4 regions of the Roseateles sp. FW305-36 genome follow, and region 1 is predicted to be linked to each of the others. Evidence: predicted binding sites of a transcription regulator. Region 1 holds the regulator's gene; each other region holds the start of a gene.

Region 1 (5,585 bases):
GGGCATCGACAGGGCCTGATTCCGGCGGCCGAAGGCGGCACCGTCTTCCTCGACGAGATCGGGGACATGCCGCTGGCCCTGCAGGTCAAGCTGCTGCGCGTGCTGCAGGAGCGCGTCGTGCGGCCGGTGGGCAGCAACGAGGCCGTGCCCGTGGACGTTCGCGTGCTGTCCGCCACCCATCGCGACCTGGAGCTGGCCATGGCCGAGGGCGGGTTCCGGCCCGACCTCTATTACCGGCTCAACGTCGTGCAGCTGCGCCTGCCGCCGCTGGCGGAAAGGCGCGAGGACATCGCGCTGCTGGCCCAGCACTTCCTGCTGACCCTGGCCGGGCGGCATCGCAAGCCAGTGCGAGGCTTTGCGCCCGACGCCCTCGACGCGCTCGTGACGGCCCCATGGCCGGGCAATGTGCGCCAGCTCTTCAACGTGGTGGAGCAGGTCTGCGTGCTGGCCACCGCGCCGCTGGTGCCGTTGGCCCAGGTGCAGCGCGCCCTGCAGATGCCGCCGACCGCAGTGCTGAACTATCAGCATGCCAAGCAGCGCTTCGAGCGCGACTATCTGAACCAGCTGCTGAAGCTGACCTCGGGCCAGGTGGCCGAGGCCGCCCGCCTGGCCGACCGCAATCGCACCGAGTTCTACCGCCTGCTGCAGAAGCATGGCCTGGACCCGCAGCTGTTTCGCGGCGACGCCGCCCCCTAGCCCAGCCGTCGCAGTCTGGCGACAGGACGTTGTCAGATGGATCAAGCACTTAGGCCGCTGCCGCAGGGGAGGCGTCGCCACCCGGCGACAAAACGTGCGCCTCGCGACCCTCGTCATGCGTGAGTTCTCCGGCAAGTGCTTGATCTGCAAGGGAAACCGCAAGCTGGCACAGGCCTTGCGCTAAGGCGGAGGTGGCGCCGCCCGGTGCCGCTTTCGATTCACGCATCTCAGGAGATTCCGCATGCGACAAACCTCGACCTTCGCCCGACTGCTGACCGCCGCCCTGATGGCGGGTGCCGCGACCGCGAGCTTCGCGGCCGACCAGGCACCGGCGCCCTCCACCGCGCCGGCCGAACAGGTCGCGCAGGCACAGCCGGCCGGTGATGCCGCCATCGCCAGTCAGGCCCAGGCCGCCCTGCAAAAGGACAAGGACCTGCAAGCCCTGCCGTTGACCGTCAGCAGCACGAGTGCTGGCGTGATCGTCCTGAAGGGCGCTGCACCCACCGCCGACCTGGCCCAGAAGGCCGTTCAGCTGGTGCAGGCCGTGCCCGGCGTGAAGGAAGTGCGTAACGAGATCAAGGTCGGCTGACTGCTGTTCGTCCTCTGATCTCGAGGCCCCGCGCGCCCCCGCGGGGCCTTTTTTGCGCCCGCCAACCGGGCACCAGTATTTCGGGCCGAGCGCTGGGCCGTTCCCGAGCCGGCCCGTCTGGCGATGTGCTTGCGGTTCAAGGCCGCAAGCATCGCCGTCCCCTCGGGGGACCGACTGGGGTTGCCTGCGTTCAGCAAGGCAAGACCAGGCGAGGGGCGTCAGGCCTGGCTGTTGTTGACCAGGGCCTGCAGGCCGTCCTGATCGAGGATGCGCAGCTGGCGCTGCCTGACCTCCAGCAGACCGTCTTCGTGAAAGCGCGAGAAGGCACGGCTGACGGTCTCGAGCTTGAGGCCGAGGTAGCTGCCGATCTCTTCGCGCGTCATGCGCAGCACCAGGCTGGAGGCCGAGAACCCGCGGGCCCGCAGGCGCTGCGTCAGGTTGAGCAGGAAGGCCGCCAGCCTCTCCTCGGCGCGCATATTGCCGAGCAGCAGCATGACGCCATGGTCGCGCACGATCTCGCGGCTCATGATCTTGTGGAACTGGTGCTGCAGCACGCTGAATTCGCGCGACAGGTCCTCCAGCTGGGCGTAGGGAATGACGCACACCGACGAGTCCTCCAGCGCGATCGCGTCACAGTGGTGGTGGTCGCTGCTGATGCCGTCCAGGCCGAGCAGTTCGCCGGCCATCTGGAAACCGGTCACCTGGTCGCGGCCGTCCTCGCTGCCGACGCAGGTCTTGAAGAAGCCGGTGCGCACCGCGTACAGCGCTTCGAAGCGCTCCCCGTTGCGGAACAGCGGCTCGCCGCGCGGCACGCTGCGGCGCCGTGCGACGAGGCCGTCCAGGCGCTCCAGGTCCTGGGGCTTGAGGCCGACGGGCAGGCAGAGCTCACGCAGATTGCAGCTGGCGCAGGCGACCTTCAGAGGCTCGATGGCAGTGGGGTCCTTCAGTGGCGTCTGCATGGCTGTCTTTGGGTTGGATCAATTGCCGTCATTCTTGGCGCTGCCCTGCGCTGCACGCTTGACGTGGATCAAGGCCGCGGCCCCGGGGCGACTGCACAGTGGCTGCATGGACGCCGTGACCCACCCAACGCTGGACCCCGAACTGCTCGACGCCAACATCCGGCGCCATGACGTGGCGGGGCCACGCTACACCTCCTACCCGACCGCCGACCGCTTCGTCGAGGCCCACCAGACGCCACAGCACCTGCAGGCCCTGGCCCAGCGCGGCGCAGCCCAGCCGCTGTCGGTGTATGTGCACATCCCTTTTTGCGAGCAGCTCTGCTACTACTGCGCTTGCAACAAGATCATCACCAAGCACCACGAGCGCTCCCAGCCCTATCTGGATTCGCTCGACGTGGAGATGGACCTGGTCGTCGCGGCCCTGGGCGGGCATGCGCCGGTGTCGCAGCTGCACCTGGGCGGCGGCTCGCCGACCTTTCTGTCGGACGCCGAACTCGGCGCGCTGATGGCCTCGCTGCGCCGCCATTTCCGGCTGCTGCCGGGCGCGGAGCTGTCCATCGAGGTCGACCCGCGCACGGTGGACGCCGGGCGCTTGGCGCACCTGCGCCAGCTGGGCTTCAACCGCCTGTCCTTCGGCGTGCAGGACTTCAACGCCGACGTGCAGAAGGCCGTCCATCGCGTGCAGTCTCGCGAGTCGGTGGCGGCGCTGATGAGCGCGGCGCGTGAGCTCGGCTTCGCCTCCATCAGCGTCGACCTGATCTACGGCCTGCCGCTGCAGACGCCGGAGTCCTTCGCCCAGACCATCGCCCAGGTGGCCGAGCTGCGGCCCGACCGCATCGCGATGTATGCCTATGCCCATCTGCCGCAGCGCTTCAAGCCGCAGCGCCGCATCGCCGCAGAGCTGCTGCCGGCGGCCGGCGACAAGCTGACCATGCTGTCGGGCGCCATCAGCTCCCTGCTCGGCGAGGGCTATGCGTACATCGGCATGGACCATTTCGCACTGCCCGACGATCCGCTGGCCGTCGCCAAGCGCCAGGGCCTGTTGCACCGGAATTTCCAGGGCTATTCGACCCAGCCCGACTGCGATCTGATCGGCCTCGGCGTGTCGGCCATCAGCCGCGTCGGCCCCACCTATGCGCAGAACGCCAAGACGCTGATCGAGTACGACGACGCGCTGCGCCAGCACCAGCTGCCCATCCAGCGCGGCCTGGCCCTGACCCGCGATGACCTGCTGCGCCGCGCCGTCATCATGGCCCTGATGTGCCAGGGCCGGCTGGAGTTCGAATCGATCGCGGCGTCCTATCTCGTCGACGTGCCGACCTATTTCGCGCCCGAGCTGGAGCGGTTGCGCCAACTCGCGGACCAGGGCCTGGTCACGCTCGAGCCGGACGCCGTCCAGGTGACGCCGCTGGGCTGGTATTTCGTCCGCGCCGTCGCCATGGTGTTCGACCGCTACTGCCAGACCGACGCCAGCCGCCAGCGCTTCTCCAAGATCCTCTGAAACCGCGATGGACGCCGCGCTGATCGCCTCGGCGACGCTGATGGGCCTGGCCGGCATGCCGCATTGCGCGGCCATGTGCAGCGCGCCCTGCGCCCTGGCTGGCGGGCGGCGCCCGGCACGCCTGCTGGCGGGCCGCCTGCTGGGCTACACCGCTGCCGGCGCGGTCGCGGCTGCGTCGGCCCATGTCCTGGCCAGCGCCACCCAGAGCGTCATGCTGCTTCAGCCCGCCTGGGTCTTGCTGCAGGCGGCCGTGCTGCTGCTTGGGTTGACGCTGCTGGTGCGCGGTCGCATGCCGGTCTGGCTGGGCGCCGTGCGCTGGCGTCCCCAGCCCCGCCATGCCTTCGCCACCGGGCTGGCCTGGGTCGCCTTGCCCTGCGGGCTGCTGCATGCGGCCCTGCTGCTGGCGGGTCTGTCGGGTTCGGTGCTGAGCGGCGCGACGGCGATGGCAGGCTTCGCGCTGGCCAGCACGCCGGGCCTGATCGTTGCGCCGCTGTGGCGCGCGCGCCTGCTCAAACGCGGCACGGGCGGCGAGGTGCTGGCCCTGCGCCTGGCCGGCCTGGCCCTCGTGCTCGGCGCGGCCTGGGCCCTGGGCCACGGGGTCTGGCAACGGGTGATGCTGGCCTGCTAGCCAGCGCGACGGCCGGCCATAAACTCGCCGGGTTTCGTCGTTTCCCCGTCTCTGTCGCGAAAGCTCACTAGCCATGACCCAACACATCCAGGTGCCCGAAGGCGGCCAGAAGATCACCGTCAATGCCGACTTCTCGCTGAACGTGCCCGACCACCCCATCATTCCCTACATCGAGGGTGACGGCACCGGCCTGGACATCACGCCCGTCATGCTGAAGGTGGTGGATGCAGCCGTGGCCAAGAGCTATGGCGGTGCCCGCAAGATCCACTGGATGGAGATCTACGCCGGCGAGAAGAGCACCCGGGTCTACGGCCCGGACGTGTGGCTGCCCGAAGAGACACTGCAGGTGCTGAAGGACTATGTCGTCTCCATCAAGGGCCCGCTGACGACGCCCGTCGGTGGTGGCATCCGCTCGCTCAACGTCGCGCTGCGCCAGGAACTGGATCTCTACGTCTGCCTGCGCCCGGTGCAGTATTTCGACGGCGTGCCCAGCCCCGTGAAGGAGCCCCACAAGGTCGACATGGTCATCTTCCGTGAGAACTCGGAGGACATCTACGCCGGCATCGAGTACGAGGCCGAGAGCGACAAGGCCAAAAAGCTCATCAAGTTCCTGCAGGACGAACTGGGTGTCAAGAAGATCCGCTTCCCGAACACCTCGGGCATCGGCGTCAAGCCGGTCTCGCGCGAGGGCACCGAGCGTCTGGTGCGCAAGGCCATCCAGTACGCCATCGACAACAACAAGCCCAGCGTGACCATCGTGCACAAGGGCAACATCATGAAGTTCACGGAAGGCGGGTTCCGTGACTGGGCCTATGCGCTGGCCCAGAAGGAGTTCGGCGCCCAGCCCATCGACGGCGGCCCGTGGTGCAAGTTCAAGAACCCCAAGACGGGCAAGGACATCACCATCAAGGACAGCATTGCCGACGCCTTCCTGCAGCAGATCATCCTGCGTCCGGCCGAGTACAGCGTCATCGCGACGCTGAACCTGAACGGCGACTACATCTCCGACGCGCTGGCCGCCCAGGTCGGCGGCATCGGCATCGCGCCGGGCGCCAACATGAGCGACTCCATCGCCATGTTCGAGGCCACGCACGGCACGGCGCCGAAGTACGCCGGCAAGGACTATGTGAACCCGGGCTCCGAGATCCTGTCCGCCGAGATGATGCTGCGCCACATGGGCTGGAAGGAAGCCGCCGACCTCATCATCAGCTC
Region 2 (5,585 bases), on a different contig from region 1:
CATCGGCAGATGCAGGGCCAGGTCGATGTCGCGCACCAGGCCGAGCTTCTCCATCGCCTTCTGGGGCGCGGATTTGGGCTGAGGTGGGGGCGTGGCGGCGGCCTCGGGCATGGGCGCCATTTTGCGGGCGCCGGGTGGCCCGGGCAGGCAGCGGGTTCAGCGGGCCTGCTGCCAGAATGCCCCCGCCGTGCCCACGGGGCCATCCAGGCCGACCAGGGCATCCACGAGACCACCGGGATGCTGGTGCGCGGCGAATGAAGGATTGGGATTTTTCGGGAGCGCATGGAATAGTGGGTGGCCTTCCCGTGTTCACCGTCATGTCCCCTCCACTCTTTCGGGTTTCGACATGAACTTCCGTCTGCTGGCCTGCGCCTCCGTCATGGCCTTCACCGCCTGCGCGTCCACCCCTCCGGCGCCCGCCAACGTGGTCGATGGCGTCTTCGTCGGTGCCAACGGCATGACGCTCTACACCTTCGACAAGGACGCTGCCGGCAGCGGCAAGAGCGTCTGCAACGGCCCCTGCGCCACCAACTGGCCGCCGCTGGCCGCGGCTGCGGGTGCTGCGGCGAGTGGCGACTGGAGCGTCGTCACCCGCGACGACGGCAGCCGCCAGTGGGCCTACAAGGGCAAGCCTCTGTACTTCTGGGCCAAGGACCAGAAGGCTGGCGACCGCAGCGGCGACGGCTTCAACAAGGTCTGGCAGCTCGCCCGCCCCTGACGCATCCGGCATCCTGGCGTGGCCGTCGAACAGCTGCTCGTCCACATCCCGGCGCTGCGCCGCTATGCGCGCCTGCTGACTGGGGATGCCACGCGCGCCGACGACCTCGTCCAGGACACGCTGGAGCGCGCCTGCCGCAAATGGGCGCTGTGGCGGCCGGGCCCCTCGCTGCGGTCCTGGCTGCTGTCCATCATGCACAACCTGCACCTCAACCAGCTGCGCGACTGGCATCTCGACGATGGCCATGCGCTGCTGGATGAGATGCCCGAGCCTGCCGACCCGGCCGCGCCGGCCGGCGAGCGCCTGGACCTGGAGCGGGCGCTTGCGGCCTTGCCGACGGCCCAGCGCGCGGTGATGCTGCTCGTCGCCGTCGAGGAGTACAGCTATGCCGAAGCGGCCGAGATCCTGGGCGTGCCCGTCGGTACCGTCATGTCGCGCCTGCACCGCGGGCGCGAGGCCCTGCGCCAGCGCCTGGCGTCCACGGCCCCGATGGCCGGCGCCCAGATCGTCACCCTGGCGCGGATGAAGCGATGAGCCAGCCCCACTCCCCCCCTCCCGACTCCCTGCCGGCGGGCGAGGCCGAGCTGCATGCCTACGTCGACGGCCAGCTGTCGCCCGAGGCTGCCGCGGCCGTGCAGCAGCGCCTGCGCGCCGACCCCGAGGCCGCCGCCCGCGTCGCCCAGTGGCAGAGCCAGCGCCAGGCCTTGCGCGGCCTGGCCCGCGACTGGCCGCTGGACGACACGCCGGCCGACTTCACCGGCGTCGTGCTGCGTGCGGCGGCATCCCAGCGCCGGCGTGCCTATCTGCCTCAGGCGCTGGCTGCGGGTGTGCTGCTGGCCGCGGGCCTGGGCGGCGGCTACCAGTGGGGCCGCCACGATGCCGGTGCGCCGCGCCTGCCGGTCGAGTCCCTGGCCCACCGAGCGGTGCCCGAGTTCGCCCGCGAGGCCGGCGTGGCCTTCGCCGTCTACAGCACCGAGAAGCGCCATCCGGTGGAGGTGTCGGCCGCCGAGCAGGACCATCTCGTGCAGTGGCTGAGCCGCCGCCTGGGCCGGCCGCTGAAGGTGCCGGTGCTGGCCGACCGCGGCTACGCCCTGCTCGGCGGCCGGCTGCTGCCGGGCGACGCCGGCCAGCCGGGCAGCCCGCGGGCGCAGTTCATGTACGAGAACGCCGATGGCGACCGCCTGACGCTGCTGGTGGCCGTCTTCGAGCCCGCGGCCGCGCCGGCCAATGCGGAGTTCCGCCTGCTGCAGCAGGACGGCCGCACGACGCTCTACTGGGTGGACGGCGGCTTCGGCTATGCCCTCAGCGCCCACCCGGCCATCGAGCTGCAGCCGCTGGCGCAGCGGGTGCACCAGCAGCTGGCGGGCTAAGGGCCTGCGCGACCCATTGCCATAGCGTTCACAGGCCCTAACGGAAATAGCGCTGCCGCAGCCGCTCATAGCGGCCGTCGCGCCGGATGGTGTCCAGGGCCGCCTGCAGCCGGCGCACCAGGGCCGGGTTGGCGTCGAGACGCAGGCCGTACCAATAGGACTTGCTGACGTCCTGCTCCATGACGGCCTGCAGGGTGCCGTAGGGCAGCTGCAGCTGGCGCAGATTCCAGGCGGCCGCCCAGTCCAGCAGGGTGACGTACTCCATGCGCCCGGCAATCAGCTTGCGCACATTGGTCGCATCGTCCAGGCCATGCTCCAGCTCGATGCCCGGCCGCAGGCCCGCGGCCTGCAGTGCGCGGTCGGCGGCCGAGTCGCGCACGACGCCGATGCGAGAGCCGCCCAGGTCAGCCAGTTGGGTCAGCGTCAGGTCAGCGCGGCTGGCCAGCTTGTAGAACAGGATGCGCCGCTGGGCGATGGGCCCGACCCACTGGAACTGGGCCTCGCGTTCGGGCGTGCGCGTCAGCGAGAACAGCACGCCCTGGGCATTGGCCTCGGCCACCTGCATGGCGCGCTGCCAGGGCAGCACCTGGAGCTCCAGGCGCACGCCGGCCTGGCTGGCCATCATGCGCAGCAGCTCGACGCTGAAGCCCTGGGGATTGCCGTCCTCCAGGTAGTTCAACGGCGGCAGATTTTCGGTGATGCCGAGCAGGACGTCGTCGGCCGCGGCGACGGTGAAGGACGCTGCGATGAGCGCGGGCAGGACGAGACAGGAGCGGCGTTTCACGAGGGCGGAGGGATTGCGCTACCAGTCTAGGAGGCGTGTGTGACAAGCCCCGTCGCAGGCGACCCGTTCCCGGCCCGGCCGTGTGAGATTTCACGCGGCAAGCGGCCGCCGGCCGGTTCAGCCCGGCATCGGCACGCCGGCCATGCGGTCGTGGGCGATGAAGAACTGGCGCGCCATGGCCAGCATCTGGCCCTGGCTCAGCGGCGCGGCCGGCCGGTAGTCGGCGATGCGGGGCGCCAGCGCGGGCCGGTGTGCCTCGACGTAGTGGCGGAACTGGCCGATGACCGGATGCGAGCCGGTCACCAGCACCTCGGAAGTGTCCTGCACCGCCTGGCAGACGGCCTCGAACAGCGCCTGTTCGCCGTGGGCGTCATGGCCATGGGCACGGCGGTCCTGGGGTTCGATGCGGGCGGCGTGCACCTGGTGGGCGTCGAAGTGCAGCACCTGGGCGTGGTGGTGATCAAGGTGGACGACGGCGTGGAACATGCAAACTCCGGTTGAGGCTCAGCCTGCGGCCTCGGCGTTCGCCTGGCAGGCGACGCAGCGCAGGGCCTGGGGCAGCTGCTGGAGGCGATCGAAGGGGATGACGGCGGCACAGTCGACGCAGCGACCATAGCCGGGCAGCTTCAGCCGCATCAAGGCATCGTCGATGTCCTGCAGCTCGGTCAGCAGGTGGGTGTCGCGCGCCTGGTCGAGCTCGCGGTCCGCGCCGTGCTGCTGCGGCTCGTCCTCGAGCAGGGCGGCGGCATGGCTGAGGCGGTCGCTGCCTTCGCGCTGGGCCTGCAGCGCCAGTTGCACGCGCTGGCGCGCCAGTTGCAGCTGGCTCTCCAGCAGCGCATGTTGTCCGGGTGTCAGGGCAGTGCTCATGGAATCTCCTGGCGCCATGCTGGCACCGGGCCGTCGCCCGCACCTTGCGCTGCATCAAGTCGGCGCGATGGGAAAATCCATCTTTCTTTGGCACGGGTCCGTCCTGCCCTCCAACGCGTCATGAGTCTTTCCGCCCCGCCGGCCTACACCGTCGCCGACTTCGATTTCGACCTGCCCCCGGAACTGATCGCCCAGCATCCCGCGGCCGAGCGCACCGGCTCCCGCCTGCTGGACGCGACCGGCAGCGGTCTGGTGGACCGCGTCTTCCGCGAGCTGCCCGAGCTGCTGCAGGCCGGCGACCTGCTGATCTTCAACAACACCCGCGTCATCAAGGCGCGGCTGTTTGGACTGAAGTCGACCGGCGGATCGGTCGAGGCGCTGGTCGAGCGCGTGCTGCCCGGCACCCAGGAAGTCTGGATGCATCTACGCGCCAGCAAGAGCCCCAAGCCAGGCAGCCGGGTGCGCTTCGCCGATGCCTTCGACGCCGAGGTGCTGGGCCGCTGCGGACCGGACAACGGCCTGTTCCATCTGCGCTTCGCCGGCGACCCCTTCGCGCTGCTGGAGCAGCATGGCCATGTGCCGCTGCCGCCCTATATCGCCCATGCCGACAGCGCCGACGATGTGCGTCGCTACCAGACGGTGTTCGCCAAGGAACCCGGCGCCGTCGCCGCGCCGACGGCCGCCCTGCATTTCGACGAGGCCCTGCTGGCGCGGCTGGCCGCGCGTGGCGTCGAGCAGGCGCATGTGACCCTGCACGTGGGCGCCGGCACCTTCCAGCCGGTGCGTGTCGACAGGCTCGACGAGCACAAGATGCACAGCGAATGGTTCGAGGTGCCGCAGTCGACCGTCGATGCCGTGGCCGCCTGCCGCGCCCGCGGTGGCCGCGTCGTGGCCGTCGGCACGACGACGCTGCGCGCCCTGGAGTCTGCCGCGCGCGGTGGCCAGCTCGAGGCGGGCGCCCGCGAGACCGAGATCTTCATCACACCGGGCTTCGAGTTCCGCGTCGTCGACAGACTCGTCACCAACTTCCACCTGCCCAAGAGCACGCTGATGATGCTGGTCAGCGCCCTGGCGGGCTACGAGCACATCCGGGCCGTCTACGCCCACGCCATTGCACAGCGTTACCGTTTCTTCAGCTACGGCGACGCGATGCTGCTGGCCCGCGGTGTCTAGGGGGTGTGAAAATAACCGTCAGTTTGCGGGCCAAACGCAGGTATCTTGCGCGCGCCGCCACTCTCGGAGTTGTTCTTGCGCTGCTTGAATCCGTCCCATGTCCTTGGCTTCTTCGGCCTGCTCCTGTTGCAGTCCTGCGGCGGCGGTGGTGGTGGCAGCGACCCCAGCCCGACGCCGAACCCGACCGCGCTGCCGGCCAGTGTCGTCGTCACGGTGCCGGCAGGCGCCGACATCAGCCAGGCCGTGGCATTCACGAGCTCCGCCACGTCCGGTGCCGGCCTGAGCTTCAGCTGGGACTTTGGTGACGGCAGCACCAGCACCGACACCAACCCCCAGCACAGCTACACCAAGCCGGGCGACTACGCCGTCAAGCTGACGCTGGGCAATGGCACTGCGCAGGTCAGTGGTACGTCGATCGTCCAGGTCAACGACACCGCGCGCCTGCGTGAGCTGCTCTGTACCGGCAACAACGGCCAGGGCTGGTGCGGGCTGCGCTACCCGCAGCCCGCCATCGCCTTCGCCGATGTCGTCTGGTCGACCGCGACCCAGGGGCTGGCGGTCAGCCCGGTGGGCGACGTTGCCGCCACGCAGGACGGCGGACAGACCTGGGCGCCCTACAGCCTGGGCCTGATGCTCGACGATGAACAGCCCCAGCGCCTGACCCTGACCGATG
Region 3 (5,585 bases), on a different contig from region 1:
GTGGGCCTGCTGGCCCTGGTCGCGATCGCAGGCGGCCTGTCCGCGCTGCTGCACGAGATGAATGCCCGCGAAGGGGCGCGCGCCGCGCTGGATGGCGCGCATGAGCAGGTGGCGTTGCGAGAGCGTGAACTCAGCGTGCTGCTCAAGAGCGTTCAGGAACTCATCTTCCGTACCGACGCGCAAGGCGCCATCACCTTCGTCAATGCACGGTGGGGAGCGATCAGCGATGAAGCGCGTGAGCAGGCCAGGGGCCGGCATCTGTGGGAGCTCGCCGCTGCCGCAGATCGCGAGCGCGCCGCTGACCTGTTCCGCCTCGACGACCGCGCCGGTGTGCGACAGGCGCAGGTCTGCATCCCGGCGGCCGACGGCAGCGCGCGCCACTTCCAGGTTGCCGTGGTGCCACTGCACTCGGAGGGGCGAATTTCCGGCTTCGCGGGCAGCGCCATGGACGTCAGCGAGCGAGTCGCGTCGGACCAGCGCTTGCAGCATCAGTTGGCCTTCACGGGCCTGCTGCTGGAGATCAGCCCGCTGCCGGTGTCCATGTTCGATACGACGGGCCGCTATGTCCTGGTCAACCAGGCTTGGGAGGAATTCGTCGGTCGCTCCCGCTCGGAGGTCATCGGCAGCGACGTGGGCCAATTCCTGTCTGCGCAGGACGCCGAGCTGCACGCCCAGCAGGACGCGCGCCTCATCGCCTACGGTGGCAAGCTGAGGTATGAGACCCAGGTGCAGCACCGCGACGGTTCGTGCCGCGACATGGTCGTCACCAAGGTGCTGGTGCCGGGCGACGAGGGGGGGGCTGCCGGCATCTTGTGCACCCTGATGGACGTCAGCGAGTTCCGGGACGCCGAGCGTGCCACCCGCGAGGCGCGCGACGCCGCCGAGGAGGCATCGCGCTCCAAGTCGGAGTTCGTCGCCAACATCAGCCACGAGCTGCGCACCCCGCTGCAGGCCATCCTCGGCTTCTCGGAACTCGGGCTCACCCGTGGCTGCGACAGCCCCAAGCTCGCCGGCATGTTTTCCGACATCCACAGCTCGGGCCAGCGCATGCTGAGCCTGGTCAACGACCTGCTGGACGTCTCCAAGATCGAAAGCGCCGTCGGCACCTTCCACCTCGAACGCATCGATCTGCGTGGCCTGGTGCAGGCGGTGCTGCGGGAACTGGATCCGCTCGTGAACAAGCGCGGGCTGCGCCTGTCGCTGCGCCTGGGCAGCGAGCCTCTGGTGGGCAAGGTCGATCCGTCGCGCATGCACCAGGCGGTCCGCAACGTCATTGCCAACGCGATCAAGTTCTCGCCCGAGAGAGCCGAGTTGCAAGTCGAATGCGTCGGCACGCCACAAGACGAGGTGATGATCGTCGTTGCCGACCGCGGGCCGGGCATACCGGCGGCCGAACTCGAGTCCATCTTCGAGGCCTTCGTGCAATCAAGCCAGACCAAGGACGGGTCCGGCGGGACCGGCCTGGGCCTGGCGATCTGCCGCAAGATCGTCGAGATCCATGGCGGCCACATCACTGCCGAGAATCGCAGCGACGGCGGCGCGCTGTTCCGCATCCTGCTGCCCCAGCGCATGCCCGGCGACTCGCAGCTGCATACGACCTATTGAGGCCACCAAGCAGGCTTGGATGCGGGTTTGCGATTCGCGGACTTGTGTCAGGTGCTCTTGCGGCCTTTGACCGAGCAGGTGCTGAAGCCGAAGGGCAGATAGGCCGGGCAGGACCCGATGAGCCCCGTGAACAGGGGCAGCAGGCCGATCCAACCCCAGGCACCGATGCTGCCGAGCCAGACAGCGGCGATGAGGGCCAGGCCGGCGACGACCCGCAAGAGACGGTCGATGGTGCCAACGTTGAACATGGAATCCCCTCGCAGTTGAGTCGAATCCATCTTCGGCACTCCGGATCGAGCGGCCTTGACGCGCATCAATATCCGTTGCCGGGGCTTTGCGTCGCCGCCGCCAGGCGCGGGAGGGGGTGGATGCCGCATCTGCGAGTTCCGGTGCCGCCGACGTTGATGCCGATCAAAGCGGCGGAGCGCTGTCGAGGCCATCCTTCTGCGAGCACCTGGCCATGGGTGCTCCACAGGCACCTACACACTGGAAAACAAGGCATGACCCACCCTGTCAAAACCGCGAAACACGCGGTTCTCTGGATCGATCACCACCAAGCCAAGCTGCTGCAACTGGATGCCGCGCCCGCCCAACCGAGCCGCATCAGGGAGCGCCTGCACCCGACGGGCCAGCACGGTTCGGAAGTCAGGTCGCAGCACGAGTTCTTCGGCAAGGTCTGCGACGAAATCGGCGAGCACCAGACGGTCCTCGTCATGGCATCGAAAACCGCGCTGGCGGACTTCCGGCACTATGTCGACAAGCATCGGCCGCAGACGGGCAAGTGCATCGCCGGCCATGAGGTCGTGGACCATCCGACGGACAATCAGCTCGGCGCCGCGGGCCGCAAGTTCTTCGAGCTCTAGGCATTGCACGGCGGGCCGCGATGCGAGCGGCATCGCCGCCTGAGTACCGAACTGAGCATCGGCTCAGAGCCAGGCCAGCGCCGCGACGCCGCCCACCATGCAGATGGTGATGCTCGCAACGATGATCTCCCGCCTGACCTTTCCGCGCGCGATCAGCGTCACCGTCGCGACTTTCAACAGGGTGTTGGAAAGCAAGGCAGCCAGCAGCGCCCAGGCCACCGAGCTGAGCGACGCAGCGCCCGCCGCCTGACCGCTGAGAGAAAGCGCGATGGCGTCGACGTCCGCCGCGCCGGCGAGCGCCGAGACGGCCGGCAAGGCGCCGCTCGGCAATCTTTCCTGGGCCAGCTTCACCATGACCAGCACGACGGCAAACAGGGCGCCGAAGCGCGCTGCGGCGCTCAGGCTGAATGGATTCTTCAAGTGAGGTGCGGGAGCGGCGCTGCCCGCAGCACCGACCGCACCGAGCAGGTAGTGACGCATGGCAAAGGCAGCGGTCGCCAGGCCCATCGCCAACAGGGGCAGCCACAGGGCGCCCAGCAAGGGGCGGCTGAGAAAGGCGACTATCGCGGTCACGCGCAGGAACATCACGAACCAGGCGCACAGGATGCCGGCAATGATGTTGCTTGCGTCGCCTGCCCTTTCAACCGAGCGACTTTCGCGGGCGAAGTTCAGCGTGCTGGCGGTCGATGACACCAAGCCTCCCGCCAGGCCCGCAACGGCGGCTCCGCGCGCCGGGCCCAGCCAGCGCATGCCGACGTAGCCGGCCAGGGACAGCGCCGAGATCAGGATCACCAGCAGCCAGAGCTGGTAGGGGTTGAGGGCATGCCAGGGGTCCACCGTCTCGTTGGGCACCAGGGGAAGCACGATGACGGTGGCGATGAGAAGCTTGATGCAGGCCAGGATGTCGTCGACACCGACCTTCTCCACCAGGGCGTGCAGAGGCTGCTTGAACGCCAACACCGCCGAAAGCGTGACGGCCAACGCCACCGCCAGCGCCTGGTTGCCCGCGGCCGCCATCCCGCCCAGCAGCACGACGAGCACGGCTGCGATCTCGCCGGTGATCGTGACGGGCGCGCTCTTGCCGCGGCGCCGGCCGAGAAGTCGACTGGCCAGCACCATGGCGCTCGAGCAGGCCAGCACGGCAACGAAAAGCCACTGAAGCTGCAGCGTTTGTCCGAGCCAGGCCGAGGCAGCTCCCGCCAGGGCCAGCAGCGCATGCGTCCTGATGCCGCCGATGGTCTGGCGCCCGCCGGACGGATGCTGCTTCTCTCTCTCAACGCCGACCAGGATGCCGATCAGGAGTGCAACGAAAAACCGGCTGGCGAGATCAAGTGTCATGTTCTTGCAGCGTGTCCCGCGGGGCGGCAGGACCCGCAATTTGTCAGCCCGCAATCTACGCAGCGCCGTCTGCGCGGCCGTTGATCTGGATCAGGCGGTTGGCGAGCCGGCTTGACGCCAGTCAACTGCCGAACGGGAGATCCGTCCTAAGGTGCAGCGAAAGCCGCTCGCGGCGCTTTGTAGAGGCACACCATGTACCAACGCATCCTCGTTCCCACCGATGGCAGCAGCACCGCCGACAAGGGGCTGACCGAAGCCATTGCCCTGGCCAAGCTGAGCGGCGGCTGCATCCGGCTGCTGCATGTCGTTGACGCCCTGACCGTGGCCATCGGTGCCGACGGCTTTGCCGGCTACTCGGCGGAAATCCTTCCACTGATGCGGGAAGCGGGCGAGCTGATCCTCAAGAAGGCACGCGAGCGCGTGGAAGCCGCGGGAGTCGGCGTGGACGTCACGCTGCGCGAAGTGATTTCCGGCCGCGTGAGCGACATCGTCCAGGAGGAGGTCGAGGCCTGGAAGGCCGATCTCATCGTCATCGGCACGCACGGCCGGCGCGGCATGAAGCGCGTGCTGCTGGGGAGCGACGCCGAGCATGTCCTGCGCTCGGCCGCCGTGCCCGTCCTGCTCGTTCGCGGAGCGTGATGCATGCGGTGGGCCTACGTCAGCGCAGGCCTGGCGGTTCTCGTGGTGGCAGGGATGCTGGGGGCGCCTCGATTGTTGGGATCGAGCGTGCAGACCGTGGCCGTCGTTCCGCGCGACCTGGTGCGCTCGGTCGTGGCAACGGGCCGGGTGGAAGCACCCCATCGAGTGAATCTCGGAGCTCAGATCGTGGGGACGGCGGTGCGGGTTCCGGTCGACGAGGGCCAGGCCGTCAAAGCGGGCCAGCGGCTCGTGGAACTCGACGCCACGGAACTCAGAGCCGCCGCGCGCGAAGCCGACGTGGCCGTCTCGCAGGCGCAGGCGCGGGCCAGGCAGTTGCATGAAGTCCAGCGTCCGGTGGCGCAGGAGCTTCTCAGGCAGGCCCAGGCGACGCTGGACAACGCGCAAGCCCAGTTGCGTCGGCAGGAGGACTTGTTCCGCCAGGGCTATGTTGGCCAGGCGGTGCTGGACGAAGCGCGCAAAAGCGTGCAACTGGCCGACGCCCAGTGGGGCGCTGCGCGACGGCAGCTTGACACCACCTTGGCGGGCGGAAGCGATGACGCGATTGCCGCGGCCGCGCTCGCCCAGGCGCAAGCAGGCGCGGACATGGCACATGCCCGCCTGCTCTACGCGACGATCACCGCCCCGGTGGACGGCGTGCTGATCAACCGCGCGGTCGAACGCGGCGACGTGGTGCAGCCGGGCAAGACGCTGATGGTGCTGTCCCCCAGCGGTGAAACCCAGCTGGTGGTGCAGTTCGACGAGAAGAACCTTGCGCTGCTGGCACTGGGTCAGAAGGCGCTGGTGTCGGCGGACGCCTTTGCCGACCAGAAGTTTGCTGCCGAGGTGGTCTACATCAATCCGGCCGTCGACGTGCAGCGCGGCTCCGTGGAGGTCAAGCTGCGGGTGCCGTCGCCACCGGCCTATCTGCGCCAGGACATGACGGTGTCGGTCGACGTGGAGGTGGCCCGCCGCGACCATGCGCTGGCGGTGCCGCTCGAGATGCTGCACGACGCCGAGACGGCCAAGCCCTGGGTCCTGAAAGCCAAGGACGGGCGCGCCAGGCGCCAGGCGGTGCGACTGGGCCTGCGCGGCGGTGGCTTCGTGGAGGTGCTGGACGGCGTTCAGGCGGGTGACCAGCTC
Region 4 (5,585 bases), 200 kb from region 1:
GGCCTCCAGGCCGCCGAAAGCATCCCGTGCGATGCAGTAGGTGCGCACGCGGCCGGCCTTGTCCGATTGCACCAGGCCGCCGGCCTCCAGCACGGCCAGGTGCTTGACCGCCGACGGCAGGCGCAGGTCCAGCGGCTTCGCGAGATCGGTCACCGAAGCAGGCCCGCGGCTGAGCTGGTCGACCATGGCGCGGCGGTTGCCGTCGGCCAGGGCGACGAAGAGGCGGTCCAGGCGCTCAGTCGGCGAGGAAGCGAGCGGGGAGGGCATGGCGCAGCGGGTAGTAGGGGAAGACCGGGCGGGCCTCGACGATGACGCGCCAGACCGAGGGCCTAGCCAGCAGGCGCTCGAAGTAGGCGGACAGCCGTGCATGCTCCGGTGAGAAGGGACGCACGATGGCGGCGTAGAACAGGGCTGGTGCGGCGGCGCAGTCGGCCATCGTGAAGGCCTCGCCGGCGGCCCATGTGCGGTCACCCAGGCGGCTTTCGAGGAGGTCGTAGGCCATGCCGAGGTCGGCGACCGTGCCGGTCAGTGTGGCTGCATCGCGCTCGGCCTCGGGGCGCAGCTGCTGGGCGATGAAGCGCTGCATGGGCGTCATCACATACAAGTCGAAGACGCGGTCCCAGAGGCGGACTTCCAGCTGCGCTTCGAAGTCGTCAGGCAGCAGTTGCACCAGGCCCGGGTGGCGGCGTTCCAGGTATTCGATCTGGATCGACGTCTCGGGCACCACGCGCTCGCCGTCGACGAGCAGAGGGATCTTGGCCGTGGGCCAGAGCGCCGCATAGGCCGATCTCGCGGCCGGGTCGCCGAGGTTGACGAGCTGGGCCTCGAAGGGCGCACCGTTCTCGTACAGCGCGATCAAGACTTTCCAGCAGTAGGAGGACAGGGGGTGGTAATGCAGCGTCAATGCCATGGAAGGGTCTCGTCAGTTTCCGATGTGGCTAAGTTTAATAAAACTTTCCAAAAATGGAAACTGTTTGGGCGAAACAAAGGCGGGTCGGAGCCCGCCTTCGATCCGAAGCGCCGGCGCTCAGTCTTGGACGACCGCCGCCGTCTGCAGCCGCTTGTTGATCCGCAGTGCCACCAGGGTGCAGACCACGCCCGACAGCAGGTAGGCGCTCAGCGACACCAGGCCGAAGCGCGAAGACAGGTAAAGCGCCACCACGGGCGCGAAGGCCGCGCCCAGCAGCCAGGCGAAGTCGGCCGTCAGCGCGGCGCCCGTGTAGCGGAAGTGGGGCAGGAAGTTGGACGTCACCGAGCCGGCCGACTGGCCGTAGGACAGGCCCAGCAGCACGAAGCCGATCAGGATGAAGGCTGCCTGGCCGGGCTTGCCGCCACCCAGCATGAAGGGGGCGAACAGCGCGAAGATGCCGATGGCGACGGCCATGGTGCCCAGGTAGCTGCGCCGGCCGATCTTGTCGGCGATCAGCCCGGACATGGGCATGGCGGTGGCGGCGAAGGCCACCCCGAGCAACTCCATCTTGATGAAGTCGTCGACGCCCTGCGGGTCCGACAGCGCCACCCAGGACAGCGGGAAGACCGTCACGAGGTGGAAGAGGGCATAGCTGGCCAGGGCGGCAAAGGCGCCGATGACGATATGGTGGCCTTGGGCCGGCAGCAGTTCGCGCAGATAGGCGGGGTCGAGCTCATGCTCCTCCATGCGCTTCTCGTACTCGTGCGTGACCACCAGGCGCAGCCGGGCGAACAGCGCGACGACGTTGATGGCGAAGGCCGTGAAGAAGGGGAAGCGCCAGCCCCAGGAGAGGAAGTCCTTGGCATCCAGGCTGCCATAGACGTAGAGGAACACGCCCGACGCCACGAAGAAGCCCAGCGGCGCGCCCAGCTGGCCCAGCATGGCGTACCAGCCGCGGCGGTCGGCCGGAGCGTTCAGGGCCAGCAGGGAGGGCAGGCCGTCCCAGGAGCCGCCCAGGGCCAGGCCCTGGCCGACCCGGCACAGGGCCAGCAGCCAGATGGCCGTGGCGCCAACATCGGCATAGCCGGGCAGCAGGCCCATGCCGACCGTGGAGCAGCCCAGCAGGAAAAGGGCGGCGGTCAGTTTGGTCGAGCGGCCGAAATGGCGCTGGATGGACATGCCGATCAGGGTGCCGACCGGTCGGACGACGAAAGCCAGCGCAAAGACCAGAAAGGCGTAGAGGGTGCCTGTCAGCCGATCCGCAAAGGAAAAGAAGACCTGGGGAAAGACCAGCACCGAGGCAATGCCAAAGACGAAAAAGTCGAAATATTCGGACGCGCGCCCGATGATGACGCCCACCGCGATGTCGCCGGGGGCCAGATCCTCGTCCGTGCGGGTGGTCAGCGGACCGGAATTGGGGTGATGGAAAGTACTGCCTGCAACTGCCATTTCGGGCTTGTCTCCGTCTGTGCCTTGGACAAAATGTCCAATCGTTGATTTGCCTCAATCAACTTACATTCCGTCGCTGCACGCAAGATCGTTAACCCTCGCGCGCCTCTCAGGATGTACCCCAACAAGTCTCTCCTTACAAGCGCCCTGGTTTTGTCAGCCAGCTTCGCTTTGTCGGGCTGCGATTGGATCGTGATGAAGCCGCACGGCGACATCGCCAACCAGCAGGCCCAGCTCATCGTCACCTCCACGCTGCTGATGCTGCTGATCATCGTCCCGGTGATCGCCCTGACGCTGTTCTTCGCCTACCGTTACCGCCAGTCCAACGACGAGGCGACGTATGCGCCGGACTGGGACCATTCCACCCGCCTGGAGCTGGTGATCTGGGGTGCGCCGCTGCTGATCATCATCGCCCTGGGCGCCATCACCTGGATCAGCACCCACAAGCTCGATCCCTTCCGCCCGCTGGACCGCATCGCCGAAGGCAGGCCGGTGGCCGCCGACGTGAAGCCGCTGGAGGTCTATGCGGTGTCCATGGACTGGAAGTGGCTCTTCATCTACCCCGAGCAGGGCATTGCCACCGTCAACGAACTGGCCGCGCCGGTGGATCGCCCCATCCACTTCCGCTTCACGTCGACGTCGGTGATGAACACCTTCTACGTGCCCGCCCTGGCCGGCATGATCTACACGATGCCGGGCATGCAGACGCAGTTGCACGCCGTCATCAACAAGGCCGGCGTCTATGACGGCCTGTCGGCCCAGTACAGCGGCGCCGGCTTCTCGGACATGCGCTTCAAGTTCCACGGCCTGACGGACGAGGAGTTCGCGCGCTGGATCGACAGCAACAAGGCCGGCGGCAACGCGCTGACCCGCGCCGACTACCTGAAGCTCGAGCAGCCCAGCGCCAAGGAGCCCATCCGCCGCTACGCCAGCGTCGAGCCGGGCCTGTGGAGCGCCATCATCGACCGCTGCGTCGATGGCAAGAAGATGTGCTCCAGCCAGATGATGGCCATCGATGCCGCCGGCGGCGCCGGCAAGGGCGGCGTGGCCAGCACCATGCGCAGCCCCTGGCGCGATGCCGAGGGCGCCGAACGCGAGCGCACCGTCGTGGCCGCCCTGTGCACGCCGACCAACCTGCTGGGGCTGCCCGTCGAGGCTGCTTCACCCGCTGCGCGGAAGAACTAAGACATGTCCAACGCCGTCGTTGCGCAGCATCAGGCTGCCGATCAGTTGCATCCCCTTCTCGGCCGCCTGGGCTGGGAGGCCCTGCCGCTGCATGAACCCATCCTCGTCGCCACCTTCATCGCCGTCGCCCTGGGCGGCGCGCTGGTGTTCGCGCTGATCACCAAGTTCAAGCTCTGGGGCCCTCTGTGGCGCGACTGGATCACCAGCATCGACCACAAGAAGATCGGCATCATGTACATCATCCTCGGGGTGGTGATGCTGCTGCGCGGCTTCGCGGACGCGCTGATGATGCGCGCCCACCAGGCCCTGGCCTTCGGTGACAGCGCCGGCTTCCTGCCGCCTCACCACTACGACCAGGTCTTCACGGCCCACGGCGTGATCATGATCTTCTTCGTCGCGATGCCCTTCGTGACCGGCTTCATGAACTACGTCGTGCCGCTGCAGATCGGCGCGCGCGACGTCGCCTTCCCCTTCCTGAACAACTTCAGCTTCTGGATGACCGCCGGCGGCGCCATCCTCGTGATGATGTCGCTGTTCATCGGCGAGTTCGCCAAGACCGGCTGGCTGGCCTATCCGCCGCTGTCGGGCCTGCTGGCCAGCCCCGACGTGGGGGTGGACTACTACCTGTGGTCACTGCAGATCGCGGGGGTGGGCACGACGCTGTCGGGCATCAACCTGATCGCCACCATCATCAAGATGCGCGCGCCCGGCATGACCATGATGAAGATGCCCGTCTTCACGTGGACCTCGCTGTGCACCAACGTGCTGATCGTCGCGACCTTCCCGGTGCTGGCCGCCACGCTGGCCCTGCTGACCGCTGACCGCTACCTCGGCACCAACTTCTTCACCAACGATCTTGGCGGCAACGCCATGCTCTACGTGAACCTGATCTGGATCTGGGGCCACCCCGAGGTCTACATCCTGGTGCTGCCGGTGTTCGGCATCTTCTCCGAGGTGGTGTCCACCTTCAGCCGCAAGAAGCTGTTCGGCTATGCCTCCATGGTCTATGCCACGGTCGTCATCACCATCCTGAGCTACCTGGTCTGGCTGCACCACTTCTTCACGATGGGCTCGGGCGCCAGCGTGAACAGCTTCTTCGGCATCACGACGATGATCATCTCGATCCCGACGGGCGCCAAGATCTTCAACTGGCTGTTCACGATGTACCGCGGCCGCATCAAGTTCGAGGTGCCGATGCTGTGGACCGTGGGCTTCATGGTCACGTTCAGCATCGGCGGCATGACGGGCGTGCTGCTCGCGGTGCCGGCGGCCGACTTCGTGCTGCACAACAGCCTGTTCCTGATCGCCCACTTCCACAACGTCATCATCGGCGGTGTGGTGTTCGGCGTCTTCGCCGGCATCAACTACTGGTTCCCCAAGGCCTTCGGCTTCCGCCTGGACGCCTTCTGGGGCAAGGTCTCGTTCTGGTGCTGGTTCATCGGCTTCTGGGTCGCCTTCACGCCGCTGTACATCCTCGGCCTGATGGGCATCACCCGCCGCGTCAGCCACTTCGACGACATGACGCTGCAGCCTTACTTCGTCACCGCCGCCATCGGCGCCGGCATCGTGGCCCTGGGCATTGGCGCCTTCCTGGTCCAGATCGCCGTCAGCGTCTGGCGCCGCAAGGAGCTGGCCGACACGACGGGTGACATCTGGGGCGGCCGCACGCTGGAGTGGTCGACGTCCTCGCCGCCGCCGGACTACAACTTCGCCTTCACGCCCATCGCCCACGAGCTGGACGCCTGGCAGGACATGAAGCAGCGTGGCGTCGAGCGCCCGAAGACCGGCTTCGTGGCCATCCACATGCCCAGGAACACCGGCGCCGGTTTCATCATTGGCATGCTGGCCACCGCCATGGGCTTCGCCTTGATCTGGCGCATGTATCCGCTGGCCGGCCTGGCATTCGCCGCCACGGTGATCGCGTCCATCGCGCACACCTTCAACTACAACCGCGACTATCACATCGGCGCCGATGCCGTGACCCGCACCGAGGAAGAGCGCACCCGTGCGCTGGCTTCCGCCGCCTGAGATCCCTGACATG

The links. The regulator FNR, encoded in region 1, switches genes on or off when oxygen is low (the NO sensors DNR and NnrR bind a similar motif). The targets are predictions, from matches to a motif close to TTGATNNNNATCAA.
Region 2: a site for FNR is predicted at 3,784-3,797, ahead of AC3WOE_RS06375 (TraR/DksA family transcriptional regulator). Genes of this name have one in related genera too.
Region 3: a site for FNR is predicted at 3,887-3,900, ahead of AC3WOE_RS16390 (universal stress protein). Genes of this name have one in related genera too.
Region 4: a site for FNR is predicted at 2,404-2,417, ahead of cyoA (ubiquinol oxidase subunit II). Genes of this name have one in related genera too.

Annotation. Positions count from the first base shown of each region.
Region 1 covers NZ_JBYSZK010000001.1:232,541-238,125, forward strand. Annotated here, with positions in the region: gene AC3WOE_RS01105 (sigma 54-interacting transcriptional regulator) at 1-696, shown strand, start outside; gene AC3WOE_RS01110 (BON domain-containing protein) at 938-1,285, shown strand; gene fnr (fumarate/nitrate reduction transcriptional regulator Fnr) at 1,504-2,244, opposite strand; gene hemN (oxygen-independent coproporphyrinogen III oxidase) at 2,351-3,745, shown strand; gene AC3WOE_RS01125 (urease accessory protein UreH domain-containing protein) at 3,753-4,373, shown strand; gene icd (NADP-dependent isocitrate dehydrogenase) at 4,447-5,585, shown strand, end outside.
Region 2 covers NZ_JBYSZK010000002.1:416,920-422,504, forward strand. Annotated here, with positions in the region: gene recG (ATP-dependent DNA helicase RecG) at 1-111, opposite strand, end outside; gene AC3WOE_RS06350 (COG4315 family predicted lipoprotein) at 347-718, shown strand; gene AC3WOE_RS06355 (RNA polymerase sigma factor) at 737-1,252, shown strand; gene AC3WOE_RS06360 (anti-sigma factor family protein) at 1,249-2,088, shown strand; gene AC3WOE_RS06365 (substrate-binding periplasmic protein) at 2,126-2,872, opposite strand; gene AC3WOE_RS06370 (hypothetical protein) at 2,990-3,358, opposite strand; gene AC3WOE_RS06375 (TraR/DksA family transcriptional regulator) at 3,377-3,739, opposite strand; gene queA (tRNA preQ1(34) S-adenosylmethionine ribosyltransferase-isomerase QueA) at 3,860-4,912, shown strand; gene AC3WOE_RS06385 (YCF48-related protein) at 4,997-5,585, shown strand, end outside.
Region 3 covers NZ_JBYSZK010000008.1:144,796-150,380, reverse strand. Annotated here, with positions in the region: gene AC3WOE_RS16410 (sensor histidine kinase) at 1-1,605, shown strand, start outside; gene AC3WOE_RS16405 (YgaP family membrane protein) at 1,653-1,853, opposite strand; gene AC3WOE_RS16400 (hypothetical protein) at 2,106-2,468, shown strand; gene AC3WOE_RS16395 (MgtC/SapB family protein) at 2,532-3,845, opposite strand; gene AC3WOE_RS16390 (universal stress protein) at 3,999-4,445, shown strand; gene AC3WOE_RS16385 (efflux RND transporter periplasmic adaptor subunit) at 4,449-5,585, shown strand, end outside.
Region 4 covers NZ_JBYSZK010000001.1:436,101-441,685, forward strand. Annotated here, with positions in the region: gene AC3WOE_RS02025 (ArsR/SmtB family transcription factor) at 1-267, opposite strand, end outside; gene AC3WOE_RS02030 (glutathione S-transferase family protein) at 236-910, opposite strand; gene AC3WOE_RS02035 (MFS transporter) at 1,028-2,359, opposite strand; gene cyoA (ubiquinol oxidase subunit II) at 2,474-3,544, shown strand; gene cyoB (cytochrome o ubiquinol oxidase subunit I) at 3,548-5,572, shown strand; gene cyoC (cytochrome o ubiquinol oxidase subunit III) at 5,583-5,585, shown strand, end outside.